DNA from 3 places in the Paenibacillus rhizoplanae genome. Region 3 is predicted to be linked to each of the others. Evidence: predicted binding sites of a transcription regulator. Region 3 holds the regulator's gene; each other region holds the start of a gene.

Region 1 (7,277 bases), on a different contig from region 3:
TCAGGCGGTGATGGAGGAGAAGAACATCCGGCTGCTGTGCCCGATTCCGGCTGCCACTCCGCAGCTGCCTGATATCACGTACCGTTATTCGGCCGAAGAGCAGAATGAACTGCCTGTGAAGCTTAAGGAGCCGATCGACAGCAAGCTGATGTACTCCTCGTTCTCGGAGCTTAGCAATCTGCTGAAGACCCAGATTCCCGACATTGCCAATTACCGGTTCGATTCACAGGAGAGTGAGGTCGGTAAGTTCGTCCTCCATCCGCTGGTGGATAACAAGTGGTCTCTGTTCAGAGTGCGGCTGGAGCTGATTAACAGTGACCAGAAGATTGTGGCCTACCGCTGGCCGAAGATTGAGATCGCAGCAAGCCGGAGCGAGGATTTGCAGAAGGTGCTCCCGGCATCGCAGGCGCTTAGCAGTCTGATCGAGAAGTATTTTCCTGCGGGTTCTGCAGTGAAGGAGATTGAACTGGGCTATTACGGCGAGTTGTTCAACTCCGAGAGCCAGGTGGCATCGCCGATGTGGCGGTTCATGCTGGAGGATGGCAGCGCCTACTATATGGATGCGATCAGTGCGGACATTATCAGTCCGAAGACAACAGAGTAGAAGGAGCAGGAGAGATATGGGGATTTCATTTACAGTACTGTCCAGCGGTTCTACCGGGAATGTGACAGTGGTGCGTAACGGCGAGACCACACTTATGATCGACGCGGGTCTGAGTGCGAAGCGGATTGACGAGCTGCTGGCCATGCGCGAACTGACGGGAGCGGAACTGGACGGGATTCTTGTGACCCACGAGCATTCGGATCATATTAAGGGGCTGGGCGCGATGGCCCGCAAGTATAATCTTCCGATCTATGCGAATTCGAACACCTGGGGAGCCATAGAGAAAGGGATCGGCAAGATTGAGGAGCATAACCGGGTTATTATGGAGACCGGGCAGCACCGGGATTTCGGCAGTATGCGGGTGGAATCCTTCGCCATCTCCCACGATGCTGCGGAGCCGGTAGCATACAATTTCTATGACGGCAAGGAGAAGCTGTGTGTAGCCACAGACCTCGGGTATGTCAGCGACAAGGTGAGAACGGCCATATCGGATGCCGATGTGCTGGTGCTGGAGTCAAATCATGATATCGAAATGCTGCGGATGGGGCGTTATCCCTGGAATACGAAGCGGCGGATTCTCGGCGATCTGGGGCATCTGTCCAATGAGGCGGCAGGCGCAGCGCTCAGCGAGATTCTGAGCGGGCGGACCAAGCGCGCCTATCTGGCCCATCTGAGCAGAGACCATAATATGATGGATCTGGCGAAGATGTCCGTGCGCGGAGCTATGGAGGACCGGGGCTGCTTTTACAAAGACAGTGAGTTCAGGCTATGCGACACCTACTACGACCGGCCTACGCCATGGGATAAGGTGAGCCAGTCATAAGGCGGTCAACCTCGGTAATCTTGTGCTCCAGCTCCTGACGGGAGAATAGCCCTTTATCAATCAACAGCTCAATCATTGCATGCTGGACAAGAACCAGCTGATAGTGTTCATCCTTAAGGTCCCCCAGCTTACCAATGAACTGCACCAGATCCTTACTTGTTGAAAAAGACTCCATAGTCCGGCCCTCCTTGTGAAATGGATTGTAGTGAAAATGTGAATAATTTACAATTTTTTAACACAGAAAAAATGTGGGCAGCACGGCTGCCTGTGATACAATCATATAGAACGTTCTAATCCTATTGTAGTCTTTTAAGTTGCAAAATATTCCGGATACAAGCTGTTGAACTTTTTAGTAGCTTATTAGAATAATAGACATCCCTTGCGCTTAGAACCCACTGGAATGTGGTGAATAAACAAAGTGAAACCTTTTAGCACTTCGTAAAGTCTAAGAGATATAGCGGTTAAGCTCGGGCGTGGTTGCTTGGCGTTCAGGTCTTGAATGCGGTGGCAATAGAGGGGAGAGAGTGTAACGTGGGATTATTCGATGATGATTTCTATTCAACCAAGGTGTCACGGCGCAAAAGCGGCAAATCTAAAGCATCCGGTGGATATGCAGACGGCAAATGGGCTGTCCGCAAATCGAAGCGGTCTCTGGCAACCTGGCAGATTTCGCTGATCAGCTCTGTATGCAGTGCTGTAGTGGCTGTGCTGCTGTTCAGTCTGGTGACGGGGCAGTTCACCACTGAGAGAGCCCAGGCTCCGGTAGTTATTGATAAGGTGGCTGCGAGCAGCTCAGATCCGTACGACCGGATTATTCAGGCTGCTGCCCATGTCCGCCCTGCGGTAGTAAGCATCATTAATCATAAAGAAGACAATAAGGAACTTAATATTCTCGATGAATCGGCTCTAGGCTCAGGAGTTATCTATAAGAAGGATGACAATAAGGCATTTATCATCACGAATAATCATGTCATTGAGGGTGCCGGCAAGCTGGAAGTGGTTACGGTAGACGGTGAGACACACAAGGCGGATCTGGTAGGCGCTGACAAGGTGAGCGATATTGCTGTGCTGTCCATTGACGGCAAGGGAATCGACCGGATTGCTGAGATCGGGGATTCCTCCAAGCTGCGCCTGGGCGAGACTGTGATTGCCATCGGCAACCCGCTGGGCCTTGGAGATACGTTGACTTCCGGCATTGTCAGCTATACAGAGCGGACGATACCGGTGTCATTGAACCAGGATGGCGTGTACGACTGGGAGCAGGAAGTGATCCAGACGGACGCTGCCATTAATGAGGGCAACAGCGGCGGCGCACTGGTGGATCTGAACGGTAAGGTAATCGGTATTAATACGATGAAGATCTCCGATACGGGTGTGGAGGGACTGGGCTTTGCGATTCCCGCCAACCATGTGTTGGGTACAGCCAATGAGCTGACTTCCAAAGGCCGGATAGCCCGTTCGTATCTTGGGGTATATTCAGTTGATTTGAATAATCCGTATGTGCCGCTGGCTGATGATCAGCGCAAGGAGCTTAATCTTCCGTCTGTAGTAACCGATGGGGTTGTGGTCCTGGATGCTGTGGGACCGGCGAAGGATGCAGGCCTGATGCTTAACGATGTGATCACGAAGTTCAATGACAAGCCGATTACTTCCACGCTGTCGCTTCGCAAATATCTGTACGATCATACCAAGATCGGGGATAAGCTGAAGATTACCTTTTACCGCAATGGCGAAGTGAAGCAGACAACGGTCCAGCTTCTTGAGAAGCCTGAGGAATAAAATTGGAAATGGCCGTATATAATAAGGATGCAGTCAGGATTACGGAAACGGTTCGACTGTCCTTTTCAAGAAAAATTGAAGAGGGCGGGGTCGTTTCAAGGCTGAAAAAATGGGGTAAATGGTAGTAATGGGAATAAATATTACTATTTGATCCAACTGGTAGCCCTTACATTGGGAAGAGGTCCTTATAAGGGGAAAAACGGAGAAATTAGGATAGAACAGCTTGCCTTTGTCATTCAGGTGTGGTAACATGAATTTATTCATACAATTGATACCTAATTCTCGCATTGAAAAGGGCTGTCAATCAAAGATACAACCTTTCTCAATGTGTGAATTTTTTCTTTGTCTGAAGATAAAAAGAACATATTAATTTAAATTTGTGGAGGTAACACACATGCAAACAGGTACAGTTAAATGGTTCAACGCAGAAAAAGGATTCGGTTTCATCGAAGTTGAAGGCGGAAGCGACGTATTCGTTCACTTCAGCGCAATCACTGGCGACGGCTTCAAAACTTTGGACGAAGGCCAACGCGTTGAATTCAACGTTGTTCAAGGCAACCGCGGACCACAAGCCGAAAACGTTGTAAAACTGTAATTAATAGAAGGTACCGTCCCCGCTTGTGAAAGTTGGGACGGTCTTTTTTTATCGTTACTGGGCTTGCAACATAAAGGAAGGAGGAACGGCAATGAACTACCGGAAGAAGCCTTTGGAGGAAGTACCAGAAGAAAATACCGCAATATGGGCATGTACCAACGATGAGTGTAATGGATGGATGAGGGATAATTTCGCATTTGAACATGCGCCTTCCTGCCGTCTCTGTCATTCCCCAATGGTTCGTAGCATGAAGATGCTGCCGCAATTGCTTAATTCAAATGGCGATCTCAAATCGCTTAAGAAGGGTACTTCGATTACCTAGACCAATGCCTTTATGAGCCAAGACAACTATATACTATACATGCTGGAAAATGTAAGACGGTGAAACCGTCTTATTTTTTTTGCTTTCTATGTGCAATATTGTGATATTTGTCACAAATATTTTAAATTTCATGCCTAAACAGGGTGTATAATGTGATAATTATCACACTGAAGGCGTCGGAAATTTGACAAAATAGACATAACGAATGGGGAGAAGGAAGGGGAGAAATATGGATACAGTACTGCTGTCACGTATTCAATTTGCGTCGACGACAATTTTTCATTATTTCTTTGTGCCAGTATCGATCGGACTTGCGCTCATAATTGCTATTATGGAGACCATGTACGTAAGAAAGGGCAATGAAGAGTACAAAAGAATGGCGCAATTCTGGGGGAAGCTGTTCCTGATTAACTTCGCAGTAGGCGTAGTGACAGGGATCTTGCAGGAGTTCCAGTTCGGTATGAACTGGTCGGACTACTCGCGCTTCGTCGGTGATGTATTCGGGGCACCGCTGGCGATTGAAGCTTTGCTGGCTTTCTTCCTGGAGTCCACGTTCATCGGAATCTGGATCTTCGGCTGGGATAAGGTATCCAAGCGGATTCATCTATTATCCATCTGGCTGGTCGCCTTGGGGACGATGCTGTCGGCATTCTGGATTCTGCTGGCTAACTCGTTCATGCAGCATCCGGTCGGCTTCGCATTGAATAACGGGCGGGCTGAGATGAATGACATCTTCGCGCTGATTACGAACGGCCAGCTGCTGGTGGAATTTCCGCATACAGTGCTTGCCGCCTACGCTACAGGCGCCTTCCTGGTGACAGGGATCAGTGCTTACAAATTGCTGAAGAAGCAGGACGTCGCCTTTTTCCGGAAATCGTTCGAGATTGCAGCGATCGTAGGGGTTATTTCTTCCTTCGGAGTAGCGGTCGCAGGACATGCACAGGCCCAATATCTTGTAGAGACACAGCCGATGAAGATGGCCGCATCCGAAGCCTTGTGGGGCGAGAGCGGCGACCCGGCACCTTGGACGGTGTTTGCCAATATCGATGTGAAGAATCAGACCAACAGCAACGAAGTTCAGGTTCCGTATCTGCTGAGCTTCCTGTCCTACAGTAAATTCTCTGGTGATGTGAAGGGGATGCTGGAGCTGCAGAAGGAGTATGAAGTAGCCTACGGACCAGGAGATTATATTCCGCCGGTCAAAACAACCTTCTGGAGCTTCCGGATCATGGTTGCTGCCGGCACGCTGATGATGCTGTTTGGGGTATATGCCATCTACCTCATGTGGCGTAAAAAGATGGACAGACCCAATACCTGGTTCATGCGCTTCATGTTCTGGGGACTGCTGCTTCCGCCGATTGCCAACACGGCCGGCTGGATAATGACAGAGATCGGGCGTCAGCCATGGACCGTATTCGGACTTATGACTACAGAAGACAGTGTGTCACCTAATATTACCAGCGGACAGGTGCTGTTCTCGGTGATTACTTTTAACGCAATCTATGCCATATTGGGTGCAGTGCTGGTCGGCCTGTTCGTCAAAGTGATCAAAAAAGGTCCTTATGCTATGGATAACGAACATGGTGAATCCCACGATCCGTATAACAAGGAGGGCTAACCAATGTCACTTAATGAATTATGGTTTCTGCTGATTGCGGTGCTGTTCGTCGGGTTCTTCTTCCTGGAAGGCTTCGACTTCGGCGTAGGGATGGAGACACAGATTCTGGCCAAGAATGATACAGAGCGCCGGATACTGATCAATTCGATCGGGCCGTTCTGGGATGCGAATGAGGTATGGCTGATTACGGGTGCCGGCGCAATGTTCGCGGCCTTCCCGCATTGGTATGCTACGCTGTTCAGCGGCTTTTATATCCCGTTTGTATTTGCTCTGCTGGCGTTAATCGCCCGTGGTGTTGCCTTCGAGTTCAGAGGCAAACGTGATTCCAAGGCTTGGCAAAAAACGTGGGATGTCTGCATCTTCTTCGGCAGCTTCCTGCCGCCGTTCCTGCTCGCCGTAGTATTCGCCAGCTTCATCAAAGGCTTGCCGATCGACAAGGATATGCAGATGTATGCCGGATTCTTCGATATCGTCAATGCTTATACGGTGGTTGCTGGGATTACGGTTGTCCTGCTGTGTCTGGTACACGGGCTGATGTTCACTACGATCCGCACGCTTGGTGATCTGCAGGAACGGGCGCGTAAGCTGGCCCAGAAGCTGCTGATTCCACTGGCGGCGCTGCTGGTAGCCTTCGTTGTGATGACATATACTATGACGGATATCTTCGATAAACACGGAACGTTGCTGTGGATTGTAGTTATTCTGGGTGTAGCCGCGTATCTGCTGGCCGGATATTTCATGACCAAGAAGAAGGACGGCTATGCCTTCGGGATGACTGGGGCTGTGATGGCGCTGTCTGTTGCTTCGATCTTCATCGGACTGTTCCCGCGGGTTATGATCAGCTCGCTGGATCAGGCGTTCAACCTGACGATTACGAATGCTGCCTCCGGTCAATATTCACTGAAGGTGATGACTATTGTAGCGCTGACCCTGCTGCCGTTCGTGCTGGGCTATCAGATCTGGAGTTATTTCATCTTCCACAAACGGGTTCATGATAAGGAGCATCTTGAATACTAATGGATAAAAATTTGCTTGGGTACAAAGGAGTTAAGCCTGTCTTTCTGCTGGTTGGCTTCCTAACCCTGGTGGAAAGCTTCTCCATTCTTCTGCTGGCGAAGTCGCTGGCAGAAGCTGTCTCTGCGCTGTTTGCGGGAGAACCGCTGAAGGAACAAGGGGCTAGAGCGCTCTTGTTCCTTCTTGCGTTTCTTGTGCGCCATGCCTGCGCTCTGCTGATGAGCCGGGTGGCGTACCGCTTCGCGGAAGCGACCGGCAGCAGCATGCGGAGACAGATGATGGACAAGCTGTTCCAGCTGGGACCACGGCTGGCTCGCGACCGGGGGACCGGAAATATGGTCACATTAGTGCTTGAAGGAGTAACGAAGTTCCGCACTTACCTGGAGCTAATTATTCCGCGAATGGTCGGTATGGCGGTAACGCCTGCTCTGCTGCTTGTCTATGTATTCACCCTGGATACGTCCAGCGGTGTGATTCTTACCTTAACAATGCCGATCATTATTGTATTCATGATCCTGATCG
Region 2 (7,277 bases), on a different contig from region 3:
TCGTCAGACAAGCCGCGCGGATCGAGCTTCTGGCTTCTCAGCTTCAGCAGATCTACCACGTTGATGTAACGGATCTTCAGCTCAGGCAGCTTCTCATGCAGGATCGAGATGGCAGCCAAGGCTTCCATTGTAGGTTCAGTACCCGAAGAAGCGATAACGAGATCCGGCTCTCCACCTTTGTCGGTGCTGGCCCAGTCAATGATCTTGAGGCCTTTAGTTACCAGTTCTTGAGCTTCATCAGCCGAGAACCACTGCGGACGCGGATGCTTGGAGGATACGATCAGGTTGATCTTCTGGCGGTCATTCAGGATCGTGTCGAAGACAGCAAGCAAGCTATTCGCATCGGATGGCAGATACTCACGGATGAATTCAGGCTTCTTGTCAGCCAGATGGCCGAGCAGACCCGGATCTTGGTGGGTATAGCCGTTATGGTCCTGTTGGAACACGGTAGATGTAGCAATCACATTCAGGGAAGGAATATCTTCTCTCCAGCTCTGATCTGTCGCCTTGCGCAGCCATTTAAAGTGCTGGGTGATCATCGAATCGACCACGCGCAGGAACGCTTCATAGCTGGCGAAGAATCCGTGGCGGCCAGTCAGAACATAACCTTCCAGAATCCCTTCTGCCTGATGCTCCGATAACTGGGAGTCAATGACACGGCCGTATGGAGCGAGGAATTCATCCTGCGGTTCCTGAATGGCATCCATCCATTGGCGCTTGGTCACTTCGAATACTGGTCCCAGTCGGTTAGACATGGTCTCATCCGGTCCGAAGATTCGGAAGTTGCGGTTCTCTTCGTTGAGGGTTACAACCTCTTTCAGGTATTTGCCCAGTACGGCCATATCCTGCGCAATCACTTGACCCGGAACAGAATTATCCAGGGCGTAGTTACGGAAATCCGGCTTGTGCAGGTCTTTAATCAGCTTGCCGGCATTGGTTACCGGGTTCATTCCCATACGTCTGTCGCCGGTTGGCAGAATTTCAGCAAGATCTGCGTTCAGGCGGCCGTTCTCATCGAACAGTTCTTCAGGTCTGTAGCTGTTCAGCCATTCAAGCAATGCCGGAGCATGCTTCATGTTCTTCTGATCTACCGGAATCGGCACCTGATGCGCGCGGAAGGAGCCTTCGTTCGGCACGCCATCCCAGGATTTCGGACCAGTCCAGCCTTTAGGGGAGCGGAAGACCAGCATCGGCCATACAGGGCGTGTAGTATCGTTATTCTCGCGGGCATTCTTCTGAATTGCGGCAATTCTCTCTACAATAGTGTCCAGCACCTTCGCCATTTCCGGGTGCATCAGATCCGGGTCCTCACCTTCCACGAAGAATGCTTCCCAACCGTTTCCGGCGAAATAAGCGGTCAATTCTTCTCTGCTCATCCGGGACAGGATGGTCGGGTTGCTGATTTTGAAGCCGTTCAAGTGCAGAATCGGCAATACGGCACCATCTGTAATCGGGTTGATGAACCGGTTGGACAGCCAGGAAGCGGCCAGAGGACCGGTCTCTGCTTCGCCGTCACCCACAACGACTGCGGAGATCAGGTCAGGGTTATCGAGAATCGAACCCACGCTGTGCGACAGGGAGTAACCCAGCTCGCCGCCTTCATGAATGGATCCAGGTGTTTCAGGAGCAGCATGGGAGGCAACACCGCCAGGGAAGGAGAACTGCTTGAACAGCTTTTTCAGTCCAGGGATGTCCTGGGTGATCTGCGGATAGATCTCAGTGTAGCTTCCGTCCAGATAAGAGTTCGAGACCATCACCTGACCGCCATGTCCCGGTCCTTCGATGTAGAACATGTTGAGATCATATTTTGTGATTACACGGTTCAGGTGCGCATAGATAAAGTTCTGCCCAGGGATGGTACCCCAGTGTCCGATCGGCTTCACTTTGACGTCTGCATCCTTAAGCGGTTCTCTTAACAACGGATTATCCTTCAAATAAAGCTGACCTACGGAGATGTAGTTCGTTGCGCGCCAGTAAGCGTCAAGCTTTGCCAGATACGTTTTGGAGGAATAATCCACCTGTTCGATTGTTAATCCCATGTCTTCCACTCCCTAATCTTTTTCTTTGTAAATTGAATGTATCACTTCTACAGTTACATCATACATCGGCATTTCAGAAATTCAATCTTTTTAGGAATTAATACGGTCCAATATTGTGAAATTTTGAACATAGTATGAAATTCTCTGCAAATCACGTACAAAAAGATGTTTAATTTTATAATTTTGGTTTAATATGTCATCTGAAAAGTTGCCAAAAAAGACCGGGACTCCTCCCGGCCTGCTATACCTCAGTTATGTCCGTTAATGCACAGATACGAACGTGTTAAACTTCAGATACTCGTAATGGAAGCGCATATGCGAGAATTCAAACGGCGTGCCATTATCCAGGAAGAAGATCCCCTCCATAATTCCCACGGGTTCATTCTCCTTAAGGTGCAGCAGCTCCTGATCTTCAGGCAGCGAAGGCTCGGCAAAAATAGACAAAAAGGATTTGGTCACCGCCAGATTGCGCGACTCCTCCAGATAATGAAAAATCGACCCTTCGATAATCGTCTGGTCGAGATTTTGCACAATTTTGATCGGAATATATCCCGTCTCAATCATGAAGGGCGCACCTTCAAACAGGCGCAGACGCACGATCTTATACACGAAATCATGGGGCATCAGGAACAAATCCCGCTGAAGCTCCTCCGTGGGCCGGATGACCTCGAAGCTCAGTACCTTGATCTCCGGCTTCTTGCCGTGCATCTGGAAGTTATCCGACACCCCCAGGTTAGAGCCCTCATAATTGAAGATCGAATCGTTCTTTATGTATAACGGATTGATGAAGGTGCCGGAGCCGCGTTTCTTGAAAATAATGCCCGAGCTCTCCATCTTCATCAGCGCACGCTTAATGGTACTGCGGCTAACCTGATACGCCTCGCTGAGACTGCGCTCATCCGGCAGCTTCATATCGGCGTACTGCCCGGCAAAGATCTTCGTTTTGAGGTCAGCAATAATCTGCTTGTAGACAAATTGGGTCATGGGGTGCTCCTTCGTCGGGTCTTTGCAGAACCAGTTCATTCAAGATTAAATATATCATAATTTAGATAGGGCAAAAAGGATGAATCCACGGATTCACCCTTTTTGACGCTTGTTGTCCCAATCCCTATACCATTTGACAATTTCCCGGCTCGGTTTCTCCGCAACCTCAGCTTCCATAACCGTTTCCAGCAATACATATTGTCTTTGCACCAGAAAATGAAAACCCATTCTATCCGATATTTGCATGTATAATAATTGCGCTTGCTCCTCTAACGGATAGCGGGTGCAGACCTGTTCAATGTGCTTGAAGGCCTGTTCATATTCTGCATTCCCCTTATACCAGCGGACCAGATTCAGCTTCAGCCGAATCCACTGCAGCTGGAATCTCTGCCGTTCAAGCTCCGCCCACACATAATCGTAACCATCCAGGTATTCGCTCTTGAACAGCTTCAGGATTCGTTCATATTCGGGCAGTGTCTCGTTCGAGAGCTCTAACCCCGCTTGGATAAAGCCGTCAAACTCATCAATGTCCAGGCAGATTCCATCCAGCTTGAGCAGATAGCCGTCCGCCGTATTTTGCAGAAGAATCCGTTCTCTGCTGAAGGGCTCCAGCATTTTGCGGATATGATACACAGCGGTATATAACTGCGGATAGGCCCTGTTCGGATCAAAATCAGCCCACAGCAATTCAATCAGAGTGGCTTTACTGACCACTTTGCCGCGATGATGCAGCAGATAAAAGAAGATTTCCTGCGCCTTCGCCGTTCTCCATTGCAGTGACGGAAGCTCCTGACTCCCTTCGTAGATCCGGAAGGCATCGAACATCAGCATTCTCCAGCTTGTCTGCGCTGACGCTGCCCGGGCTGCCAGGCCAGGCTTCTGCTGAGCATTCAATCTCCGAACTGTAAGCTTCAGACGGTCCATATGAATCGGCTTAAGCAAATAATCCAGGGCATTCAGCTCAAAAGCCTTGATCGCATACTTATCATATGCCGTTACGAATACAACCTGCAGATCGGGTCTCCGTTCCAGCAGCCTTTCCGCCAGCTCAATCCCGCTCAGCTCCGGTAAATGAATATCGAGAAACACAATATCGGTCTCGGTCTCCTCTACCTTTTGCTGCCCTTGCAGCGGATCGGTATATTTGCCGATAATCTCGAAACACCCAAGCGCATGCAATTGGCGTTCCAAAGCCTTTAGTGCCAATTCTTCATCGTCAATCAGGATTGCTTTCATTCGGATCTCCTTCGCAACTGGAAATCGGTACGGTTGTATAACCATTATACTTCAAATTTAATGATTTAGGGGCTGGAGGAGAAATGATCTCTCCTCCAACCCCTATTCATTTATTCTGTAACCCGTTGTTCCTTCTGTTCACTGTCGATCCGGTACTGATGGTCGATGATAGCCTCCTGGATATCCAGGTAGGCCCAATGATTCTTGGAGACATCCGGGAATTTCACCGCATCTGCTCCATGGAGCGGGCCGCGGTCAAACATCTGATTAACAATGACTACTGCTTCCGCACGGGTCAGATAAGCATTCGGCTTGAAGCTGCCATCCGGGTAGCCCTTGAGCAGGCCTGCCGACACGTTGGCTTCAATTACCGCCTGAGCCCAGTGTCCAGTTGTATCGCTGAAGCCCGATTTTCCGTCTGCCGGTACGGCAAGCTTCAGGTAGTTGGCAGCAGCAGCGGCCATCTCTGCTCTCGTAATCGGTGCATTCCCCCGGAATTTCCCGGCCGGATCACCCTTCATCACGCCCTGTGCATTCACGAAGGCAATGGCTGCTGCCGCATAATGGCGGACAGCCACATCCGGGAAGGGAGGAGTGCCTACAGCCGCACTAGCATCATAGCCCAGATTCCGGGCAATCATGAGTGCCATCTGCGAGCGCGTTACCCGATCGTCCGGCTTGAATTGACCATCCGGGAAGCCAACGATATAGGATACATGTGTAGCAGGCGACTGATTATTGAAGTTGATAATCGTAAAGGTACTGAATTTGCTTACCGAGAATTCCAGTCCAAGCAGTCCCTCTTTATAGGTAACCGCTTTGCCTTTGACAACCTCTTTCGTGCTGTCGGTATGTTCAATGAAAATACCGAGCTGTGCCAGGAATGCATTACGCGCCGCTTCATTCGCAGGCAGCCTCACATCTCTTAGCGGCAGGATCAGGGTTACCGCCCGGCTGGACAGGTTCGTTTCGATGGTCATCGGTCTTGCGACCACTTCAATCCGATTGTCCTTAGCCACTTCACGGACTACAGCCTCAAGCGTGGCTCTCTTCTCAATCTCATTGCGCTCTGCTGCATTCCTTACCGGTACTAGGCGGAAATAGAAATCCTGCCCGATTCCTTCCAGAGAAGCGTTCGGGATACGGATGATCGCGTTCTCTGTGTAGATCTCAAGCACAATGCCATTCTCTTTCAGCAATTTGGCAGTCTCTGCCGGAATCTGGACATTCACTTCGCTGACATTGTCTGCCGGATCCGGAATGACCACACGGGCGATGCTTTGTCCCGTCTCTTTTGCTTTCTTCACTGCTTCTTCGGCCTTATCCTTGGTAAAGCGGACCAGATCCGTTATCGTTCCGTTGCTATGAGTCGTCCGCTGGACCGGCACTTTCGTGATGCCAGCCACATTGGCTCCGCCGATAGCCACATCTACCTCAATGACTTCGGTTTTGGTGGTATCTGGAGCAGGAGCAGGTGCGGAGCCTCCGCCGCCACTCGAAACAGGCTCTTGTCTGGTAACGATTATCGTATAAGTGTTCGTTTTACCAGCAGAATCCTTGACGGTAACCAGAACTTCATTCTTGCCTACTTTTAGAGGGAGCGCTTTGCTCCATTGACCGTTCGTAACCTCTACCGGAGCTTCACCGGCAATGCTGAGTGTTACCACCGCACCCGGATCAAGTGTAACCGGCTTGAATGACATTTCATATACACTGTTCGCTACGGATACATCATAGCTTGCAGTTTCAGGCTTGAACTCAGGCTGCAGTGTGCCGCTCGAAGGCTCCAGCGATACGAGCTTCCCGCTTGCGCGGATGACCTGAATCTGGTATTGCCCCAGCTTAACGCCCGGACGCTTCGCATCTACAATATCTACCTGGATGATGTTCAGCCCTTCCTGAAGCGGCAGCTTGCTCCAGTCTCCGTCAGGAACCTCTACACCGTTCAAGCTAACCTTGCGCAGCGTATCGTTGTCTCCTGCCGGAGCAAGATTCAGCGCAATAGTACCCGTCTCATTAGGCACGGTCGCCTGATAGCCGCTTGGTACATCCGGCTGGAAGGCTGGACTTAAGGGTACCGGCTTACCTCCAACACTTAATCCCAGACCGTCCTCAGGCAGCTTGCCTGCGTCTGAGATATACTTGGAATCCCCGCCAAGATCAATTCCCGGCTGTAGACCCGTAAGCGGGTTATTCTTGTTGCCATTCTCCGTGACGTTGCCAAGCTCTGGATCGTAGCTCAACAGACCGCCCTTATGATCAGCAGGAATCGGAACAATCAGTTCATTGCCATTGATCTCAAAAGGTGCCTGAAGCGGCACTCCGCCGTAAGTGAATCCGGCCAGATCCGTTAAGTCGTTGATCGGCTTGTTGAACACCAGCTTAAGCTTGCCCGCTTCGGGATAGGCGGCAATCAGCTGAAGTGGAATTACATTGTTATCCTTCGTAATGCCTGACTGGTCGCCGGCATGGATCGGCTTCAATTCGTTCAGGACGTTGCCCTCAGCCGTAACATTACCGGCAGCAGGATCGTACCCTACGACCAATGGATCATTTGGACCAAGCGCATCCTCCAGAACGACTTCAACTTTATCGCCCTGTACAGACTTCACAGCAATAACCTTACGTCCATCGACGGTAAGTCCCGTGAGATCAGCAGCCGTCAACATAGAACCTACAGGCTGGTTGAAAGTCAATACAGCGTGATCCGGCTGACCTTCGTTCACCGCCACATGGGTCAATTCTAGCTGCGGCACAGTAAACGGCACCAGCTTCGTTTCGGTTCTCACTTCATCGCCGAACGTTTTGGTAGAAGTCACCGCCACATGGTAGGAGCCCGGTGCCAGTGGACCCGGCAGCTTGGTATCCCATTTGTAGACATTATCGGTTACGGTAATTCCCACCTCAAGGTCAAACAGATAGGCGTCGGGATGGGCGTCCACATTATAGACAGCAGCCGTAACTACCGAGTCCAGCGCAGCTTGTCCGCTTACCGGGAGTGGGAAGTCTGCTCCATAT
Region 3 (7,277 bases):
AGCTGTAACTCCGCTGTACTTACTGTCCTGCTCCTTCAGTCCGTCCAGCTTCGCTGGGATCAATGTATACTTCCGGCTCTCCATTGCTTCTGCTACAGAGAACATTGCTTTATCCCAATACTCGTCCAGCAGCTCGCTTGGTTTCTGCTCCACATCCAGCTTCAGGGTCCGGCCATCAATGGCGGTGCTGCCTTCTCGCGATACATACTGCACCAGCTCACGTAATTTCGTGCCCGGCTGCAAATCCAGTTTCAAAGTGACTTCATTGCGTTTAATAGTAATATGGGAATCCTTCACTCCCTGGTAGGAAGATACCAGCTTTTGCAGCGGCTCCTGCACCACGAATTGACGGTAAGAATACCAGCCACCAAACAATAATGCAGCAGACAGCAGAGACGTTAGCAGCACAGGCATAAGACGAAGTTTCAAGAAACGTCCTCCTCTCAATAATGACCAAGCTTAACTCTATAATAAAGACCAGCCAGCGTGTCTAGCGCCCATCCGAGACTGACATGCTCTTAAGCATGTCTTGATACAAGTAGTAGTATATCATAGGTGTATATACGATTTTACATAAAGTTGTGAATATATTTAAAATTTTTGATACTAATTTCTGGATGTTTCATGAGGAATGAAAAAACGGCAGCTCAGATTCAGATCCTGAAATGCCGCTGCTACATTCATATTCCGGCGTACACTACATCCGGCTAACGCTTAATTTCACCGGTCATATATTCTGCAAAATCAGTTAATAGCTCCAGGTCATAGCCTTGGTCGCTAACCGCTCCTCTATACTCTTCCAGGCATCTTCTGAGCAGCCCGTGAAAGCGTTCCGGCAAATGCTGCAGTCCCCACTCTCCGCCTTCCTTCTTGGAAGAGATATAATCCTCCTGCAAATAGTAGAGCACTCTGCATAGATTCAGTGTGTAATAGACCGGAGATTTATTAATATTCTGCGGCGCATCTTCGACATCCCGGACAATGGAATCCAGATAGTACCTGCGGTCTACCGGCGCAAAGGCCTCGCGGATCGGCTCCCCGTACAAGATAAACCCGCGATGGTAGACCACTGCAAAATGCGCCGCAAGATCAGCATCCTCAAAACCGCCGCACAGATAATTCTCCTCGGTTCTATACCGCTCTAAATGAGCTTCCGAAAAGTGAAATTCAAACGGCGTAGGATACACAAAATTGCGCAGATATGTCTTCAGGACGATAGACAGTTCGATTCCGCGCTTATTCGGCAGACTGTCATGATAGGCTACGATACGCCCGGCAAGTCTCAGACTGGCTTCTGCGGACAGCTTGTCCTGTATAACGATCAGCAGATCAATATCGCTTGAATCCGCTTGAAAACAGCCCATGGCCAGCGAGCCATGCAGGTAAACCCCCGACAGATTATCCCCCAGCTCCTCCTTGAACAAATCCACCGCCTGATCCAAATATGCTAATATCTCCAATTTCATCATCCTCCTTGATTGAACATATATGTAGGTTAGCGCTAGCAGACGAGGTATACACTCCGTATATCAATTGATGTACCTCAAACTTTTCAACATGATGGATAAAAAAACGGAGGAACAGATAATCTGTCCCCCCGTTTTTATTCTGCCGCTGAGCGCTTAGCTTAACGGTTCGGCAGACTGTACCCCTCACCGATGGCGCTGCCATCCTTGAAACGGTAGAAGTTATAATAGAAGCGCCCGTCTTTTTTGTAAAATAGCTGCCAGGCATATTCCCCGTTATATACACCGGGCAGCAGCCGTTCGATCGTAATGTCCGGCAGCTGGGCGGTTATGATCCCGCGCATCTTCTCTTCTGAGGTTCCTTTGCTCAGCTCTTCGGCATACAGGCCGTTGTCGCCTCCGGCAGGCTTGCCCTCCAAGGTATAACGGACCCACACCATCAGCTCGGTACCCGCTTCATTTTTGCCGGTTAGCACCCAGTAGATCTCATTCTCATTCCAGACGGATTTCTGGGCCTTGGTAACCTCTGTTAGCCCGGCACGCGCCTGGGCCAGCTCCTTGGCCTCACTCCGCTCGTTCCACTGATCCTTCATAATGTAGGCATAGAACTGGCTTAGTCCGAACAGAAGGAGCAGCACCACGGTAATCCCCAGCCAGATCCATTTTCTCCTCTTCTTCTTCACCACGCTGCTTCCTTTCCCGTTCTCCTGAGTTACCGTTTAAGCAGGCTCTCGAACGTCTCCTGTGCTTTGCGGCGGATGGCTTCTTCATCAAGTGTCAGGCATTGTCCATGCTTCACAACCTGCTGGCCGTTCACCCATACATGCTCCACATCCTTGGCGCTGGCCGAATATACAGCATGGGAGAGCAGATCGGTATGCGGCAGCATATGCGGCTGGTCAATATCAAGCGCGATGAAGTCGGCCTTCATCCCTGCTGCAAGGCGGCCTACACCGCTTAGGAAAATAGACTGCGCTCCGTACTCCGTAGCCATCAGAAGCGCCTCAGGAGCCGGTACCGCTGTTGGATCACCGCTTACGCCCTTGTGGATCAGCGCAGCCAGCCTCATCTCTTCGAACATATCCAGATTGTTGTTGCTTGCCGCGCTGTCCGTACCCAGGGAGACCTTAACCCCGGCTCTCAGCAGCTCCGGAACACGGGCAACACCGCTGGCCAGCTTCAGGTTACTGCCAGGGTTATGCGACACGCCAACGTTATGGCGGGCCAGAATCCCGATCTCCTCATCGTTCAGATGAACCCCGTGGGCAATAAGCGAAGGACGGGTAAACATCCCCAGCTTCTCCAGATGTGCGACCGGACGAAGGCCGTAGTCGGCCACGTTCTGCTCCACTTCATGGCGCGTCTCGGACATATGGGTATGCATCGGCAGATCCAGATCATGGGCAGCCTGCACAAACTTCATGAAAAACTCTGGAGGACAGGTGTACGGGGCGTGCGGCGAGAGCATGGTCGTAATTCTGCCGTCAGCCTTGCCATGCCAGTTACGGGCAAAAGCAATCGCCTCAGCGAGCTTGGATTGCTGTACCTCTTCCGGGCACAGCCCAATTACGCCGCGCATCAGCACAGCACGAATACCGGACTGCTCGGTCACTTCCGCTACCCGGTCCATATGATCATACATATCGAGGAAGGTTGTTGTGCCGCCCTTCAGCATTTCCAGCACGGACAAAGAAGTTCCCCAATATACATCATCACCAGTGAATTTCTCTTCCATCGGCCACATCTTCTCCTGCAGCCAAGTCTGAAGCACCATATCGTCGCCGTATCCGCGCAGCAGTGACATGGCAGTATGTCCATGGGTATTGACCAGACCAGGCATGAACAGCAGACGGCTGCCGTCTACGACCTGAGCGCCATCCTCCACTGCCGGCTCAGCTTCACCTATGTAAGTAATCAGATCATTCTCCAGGGTCATATACCCGCTCAGCACTGGCTTATCGCTGCCCGGAACCAGAAAGTGCCCGTTCTTGATTATCGTGATCTTACTGCTCATCTTCAGCCGCATCCTTTCCATCATGCAAATAATAGGCCAGGCTCTGCAGATCTGTGGTGAAATCAGCGGCGTGAATCCGGATATTGGCAGGCGTCTTGAGAATAACCGGTGCGAAGTTCAGAATCGCCTCAATGCCGGAATCCACAAGAATATCGGCTACATTCTGGGCTTCGCTGTCGGGCACAGTAATGATCCCGATCCGGATTCCCTGTGAGCGGATTGTACTGCTTAGCTCCTCCATCGGCTGCACAACCAGCGAGTTGATCTGCTGGCCCACCTTCGGCGGATAGGCATCGAAGATGGCAGTGATCTTCATCGTATCCTTCAAGTAAGCGTTGTAGTTAGACAAGGCATGACCGAGATTACCGGCTCCAACCAGTGCAACATTAATTTGCTGGTCAAGCTTCAGGATGTGACGAATCTTCTCAATCAGATAGGACACATCGTAGCCGATGCCTTTTCTGCCGAAATCACCGAAATAAGCCAGATCCTTGCGGATCTGGGCGGGGTTCAGATCTAGCTTTTGGCCCAGCTCCTGAGAAGAGACTGTGGAGATTTCACGTTTTTGGAGATCGTTCAGGAATCGCAGGTACACTGGAAGTCTGCGCACGACGGCCTCCGATATTTTATCCGATTTCATGTATTCTCCTCCTTAAAAGTTTTGTTAGACCCGTACAATTATAGCAACCGTACCCCGCCGCCTGCCGGAGTAGCAGAGGAGGCGGGAACGGATCATCAGGTTAATCATGACTTATTAATAATAGCAATAGCGGATGAATTAGGAAACCCCGCCGTCTTCCAGCCATTCGGCGATTCTCGGAACCATCTGCTCGGTGAGCATATGCTCCATCTTGGGACCGGGGAGCGAGTACAGGAAGTACTTCCCGTAATATGATTCAATCACTCTGGTGTCATAGACAATCACGATCCCCCGGTCCTTCGCCGTACGGACCAGCCGCCCGAAGCCCTGCTTGAAGCGGATAACGGCCTGCGGCACGGACAGCTTCATGAACGGGTTCTTCTTCTGTGCCTGAAGCAGCTCCGACTTCGCCTCAGCCAGCGGGTGATTCGGCGGCTGGAACGGCAGTCTGACAATCGCCAGGCAGGTCAATGCTTCTCCAGGAATATCGACCCCTTCCCAGAAACTGCTGGTACCGAGCAGGACGGAGGCCGGGGTGTCCTGGAAGCGGCGGATCAGCTTGCTCCGGCTGCCGCCCTCCACGCCTTGTCCCAGCACCGCGATATCCTGCGAGACAAGTGCCTCCTTCAGCGGGTCATAGACCTGGCGCAGCATTTTGTAGGAGGTGAACAGCACCAGCATCCGACCCCGTGTAGCTACAGCCGTCTCAGCAAGGGAGTGGACTAACGTGTCCACGAAACGGGCATCCCCTATACTTCCCTTAACGCTCGGGAAGTCGCGGGGAATGACCAGCAGTGCCTGCTCACGGTACTTGAACGGCGACGGAAGCAACGCAGTCATCAGACGCCCTTGCTCCGCAGCCTCACCAAGGCCCAGGTTATCCATCATGAACTGGAAGGATTTATCCACCGATAAGGTGGCCGAGGTCAGGATAATGCTCTTCTTCTTGTCGAAGAACAGCTCCCTGAGCTGGGTGCTGACATCTACGGGAACGGCATACATTTGCAGCGACTTGCCCTTATAATTGCCGCTTCCCTCCAGCCAATACACAATATTCTCATCATTCAGGCTCATGAAGAAGCGAATCTGCTCTCTAATGGATGCCAGGTCCTTGAACAAGCCGCCTATATCCGTCACAAGACTGTCCGAGGAGGACTGGCTGTCCGTGTCACGCATCTCACTGAGCATCTTGTCACCCTTGCGGATGATATCGCTCAGACTGAGGTTCAGTGTATTCTCAAGGGCAGCCAGCTCCTCCCAATCCTTCGGCTTCTTGCCCGGCTGCAGGCGTGCTACGAGCTGGCCTGCTTCACCGGCCCCGGCGTCACTGCGCTCGGGCAGCAGGCTAAAGAGCCTGTCGCTGAGCGCATCCCAGGATTCCTTCACTGTCAGCAGATCGGGATAGATCTGGTCAATTACGCCGCTCCATTCGGAAGCCTGCTCACTGCCGGAAGACTGCAGGCTCTGGCGGAGGGCAGGCAGCTGCCCGCTCCGGCTATCTTTGTAGAGACGGGTTAGGGTATGGGCGAATGTGAAATATTTCATCTGCATGCCAAGATGCTTGCCGGCAATATCCTCCAGATGATGAGCTTCGTCAATGACAAGATGCTCGTAGGCCGGAAGAAGCTGATGCCCGGCTTTGACATCTGCGAACAGCTTGGAGTGATTGGTGACCACCACATCGGAGATCCCCGCTTCATGCTTGGCCCGGTGGTAATAGCATTTGCGGAACCAGGGACAGGCGCGTCCCAGGCAGGAGTCGGTATCACTGGCTACAGTCTCCCAGAAATCGCCGCCCCGTCCGCTTAAGTTAAGCTCCTCATCATCCCCGGTTGTCGTCTGGGTTAGCCAGACAAGCATTTGCGCAGCGGTAAGTGCTTCTTCCCTTGGACTCGTAAAGTCCTTTTTGTTCATTCTATGTTCGAACTTGCGCAGACACAAATAGTGCCCTCTTCCCTTAAAGATGGAGGCCTTGAACGGGAACGGCACAACGCTGGTTAAGAGCGGAATATCCCGCTCCCGCAGCTGGTCCTGAAGGTTAATGGTATGGGTGCTGACCATCACCTTCTGATCACTCTTCACACTGTGGTAGATCGCCGGAAGCAGATAACCCAGCGATTTGCCGGTGCCTGTTCCCGCTTCAATCAGCAGATGCTTATCCTGCTCAAGCGCTGTAATGACCTCATGGATCATCAGCTCCTGGGCTTCACGGCTCTCATACTGGGGAAGCGCAGCCTTCAGCCGCTTGGTTACCTCATCCATATATTCCTGGAAGGTAATATTCTCCAGCGGATTGACGCTTCCTTCCTCCCGGGGCGTAGCCAGCTCTGCCCAATCCCCCACCGCCAGCGCAAGCTGACGGTAGAAGCTCAGCTCACCTTCCGGCTGGAAGGTCTCCATCTCCCGCTCCCGCAGCAGACCGTCGAAATACCAGGCCATATCACTGTCTTCGTCCGCGAACAGCTCATTCAGGCGCTGAATGGTCAGCAGCGGCAGACTGTGCAGCTCTTCCAGACATTTGAGCAGCACAATAGCCGTGGCAAGCGCATCGCTGTCCGCCTGATGGGGACGGTCATGCGTAATGCCGAAGTGGCTGCTTACCGCGCCTAACTGATAGGTGCTCAGCGAGGGAAAGCATATTTTGAGAAAATCGATCGTATCCAGAATACGCCCCTGAAACGGCAGATAGCCGCAGCGGTCCAGCGCATTCTGCAAAAAATGAAAATCAAACGCAACATTGTGTCCGACGAGGACCACATCATCCAGCAGCGGCACCAGCTCCATCATCATCTCATCGAGCTCCGGCGCATCCTGTACATCACTGTCTGTAATTCCGGTCAGGCCCGTAATAAAAGGAGGGATTGGCGCTCCGGGCTTGACGTAGGAACCATACACCCGGGAGATCTTCCCGTCTTCTTCTATAATGGCAAGGCCAACCTGGATGATCTCTCCCACAGATTGGGTTCCCGTAGTTTCAAAATCAAGCACGGCAAATTTCATTATAAGTTCTATTCCCTTTCACTTGAGACTCTTTATCAGCATAACAGAAGTTACGAAAAAAGGCGATGCACACCCCCGGGAAGTGGGACGCATCGCCTAAAGAAACCGAGGATAAGTTATAAAAGCGAAACCAGCTGATGGCCAAACTCCAGCTTCC

Evidence for each region. The regulator Rex, encoded in region 3, represses fermentation and respiration genes when NADH is low (regulators of the CRP and FNR family bind a similar motif). The targets are predictions, from matches to a motif close to TTGTGAAATATTTCACAA.
Region 1: a site for Rex is predicted at 4,222-4,239, ahead of ACFSX3_RS07915 (cytochrome ubiquinol oxidase subunit I). Genes of this name have one in related genera too.
Region 2: a site for Rex is predicted at 2,153-2,170, ahead of ACFSX3_RS04720 (phosphoketolase family protein). Genes of this name have one in related genera too.

Annotation. Positions count from the first base shown of each region.
Region 1 covers NZ_JBHUKY010000019.1:50,943-58,219, forward strand. Annotated here, with positions in the region: gene yycI (two-component system regulatory protein YycI) at 1-604, shown strand, start outside; gene ACFSX3_RS07890 (MBL fold metallo-hydrolase) at 621-1,427, shown strand; gene ACFSX3_RS07895 (hypothetical protein) at 1,396-1,602, opposite strand; gene ACFSX3_RS07900 (S1C family serine protease) at 1,959-3,206, shown strand; gene ACFSX3_RS07905 (cold-shock protein) at 3,601-3,801, shown strand; gene ACFSX3_RS07910 (cold-shock protein) at 3,893-4,123, shown strand; gene ACFSX3_RS07915 (cytochrome ubiquinol oxidase subunit I) at 4,353-5,741, shown strand; gene cydB (cytochrome d ubiquinol oxidase subunit II) at 5,745-6,758, shown strand; gene cydD (thiol reductant ABC exporter subunit CydD) at 6,758-7,277, shown strand, end outside.
Region 2 covers NZ_JBHUKY010000012.1:47,103-54,379, forward strand. Annotated here, with positions in the region: gene ACFSX3_RS04720 (phosphoketolase family protein) at 1-2,039, opposite strand, end outside; gene ACFSX3_RS04725 (GntR family transcriptional regulator) at 2,301-3,023, opposite strand; gene ACFSX3_RS04730 (response regulator) at 3,117-4,259, opposite strand; gene ACFSX3_RS04735 (S-layer homology domain-containing protein) at 4,370-7,277, opposite strand, start outside.
Region 3 covers NZ_JBHUKY010000020.1:78,007-85,283, reverse strand. Annotated here, with positions in the region: gene ACFSX3_RS10160 (hypothetical protein) at 1-429, opposite strand, end outside; gene ACFSX3_RS10155 (aminoglycoside adenylyltransferase domain-containing protein) at 708-1,466, opposite strand; gene ACFSX3_RS10150 (cell wall elongation regulator TseB-like domain-containing protein) at 1,628-2,149, opposite strand; gene ACFSX3_RS10145 (amidohydrolase) at 2,179-3,480, opposite strand; gene ACFSX3_RS10140 (redox-sensing transcriptional repressor Rex) at 3,470-4,120, opposite strand; gene dinG (ATP-dependent DNA helicase DinG) at 4,259-7,120, opposite strand; gene ACFSX3_RS10130 (tetratricopeptide repeat protein) at 7,237-7,277, opposite strand, start outside.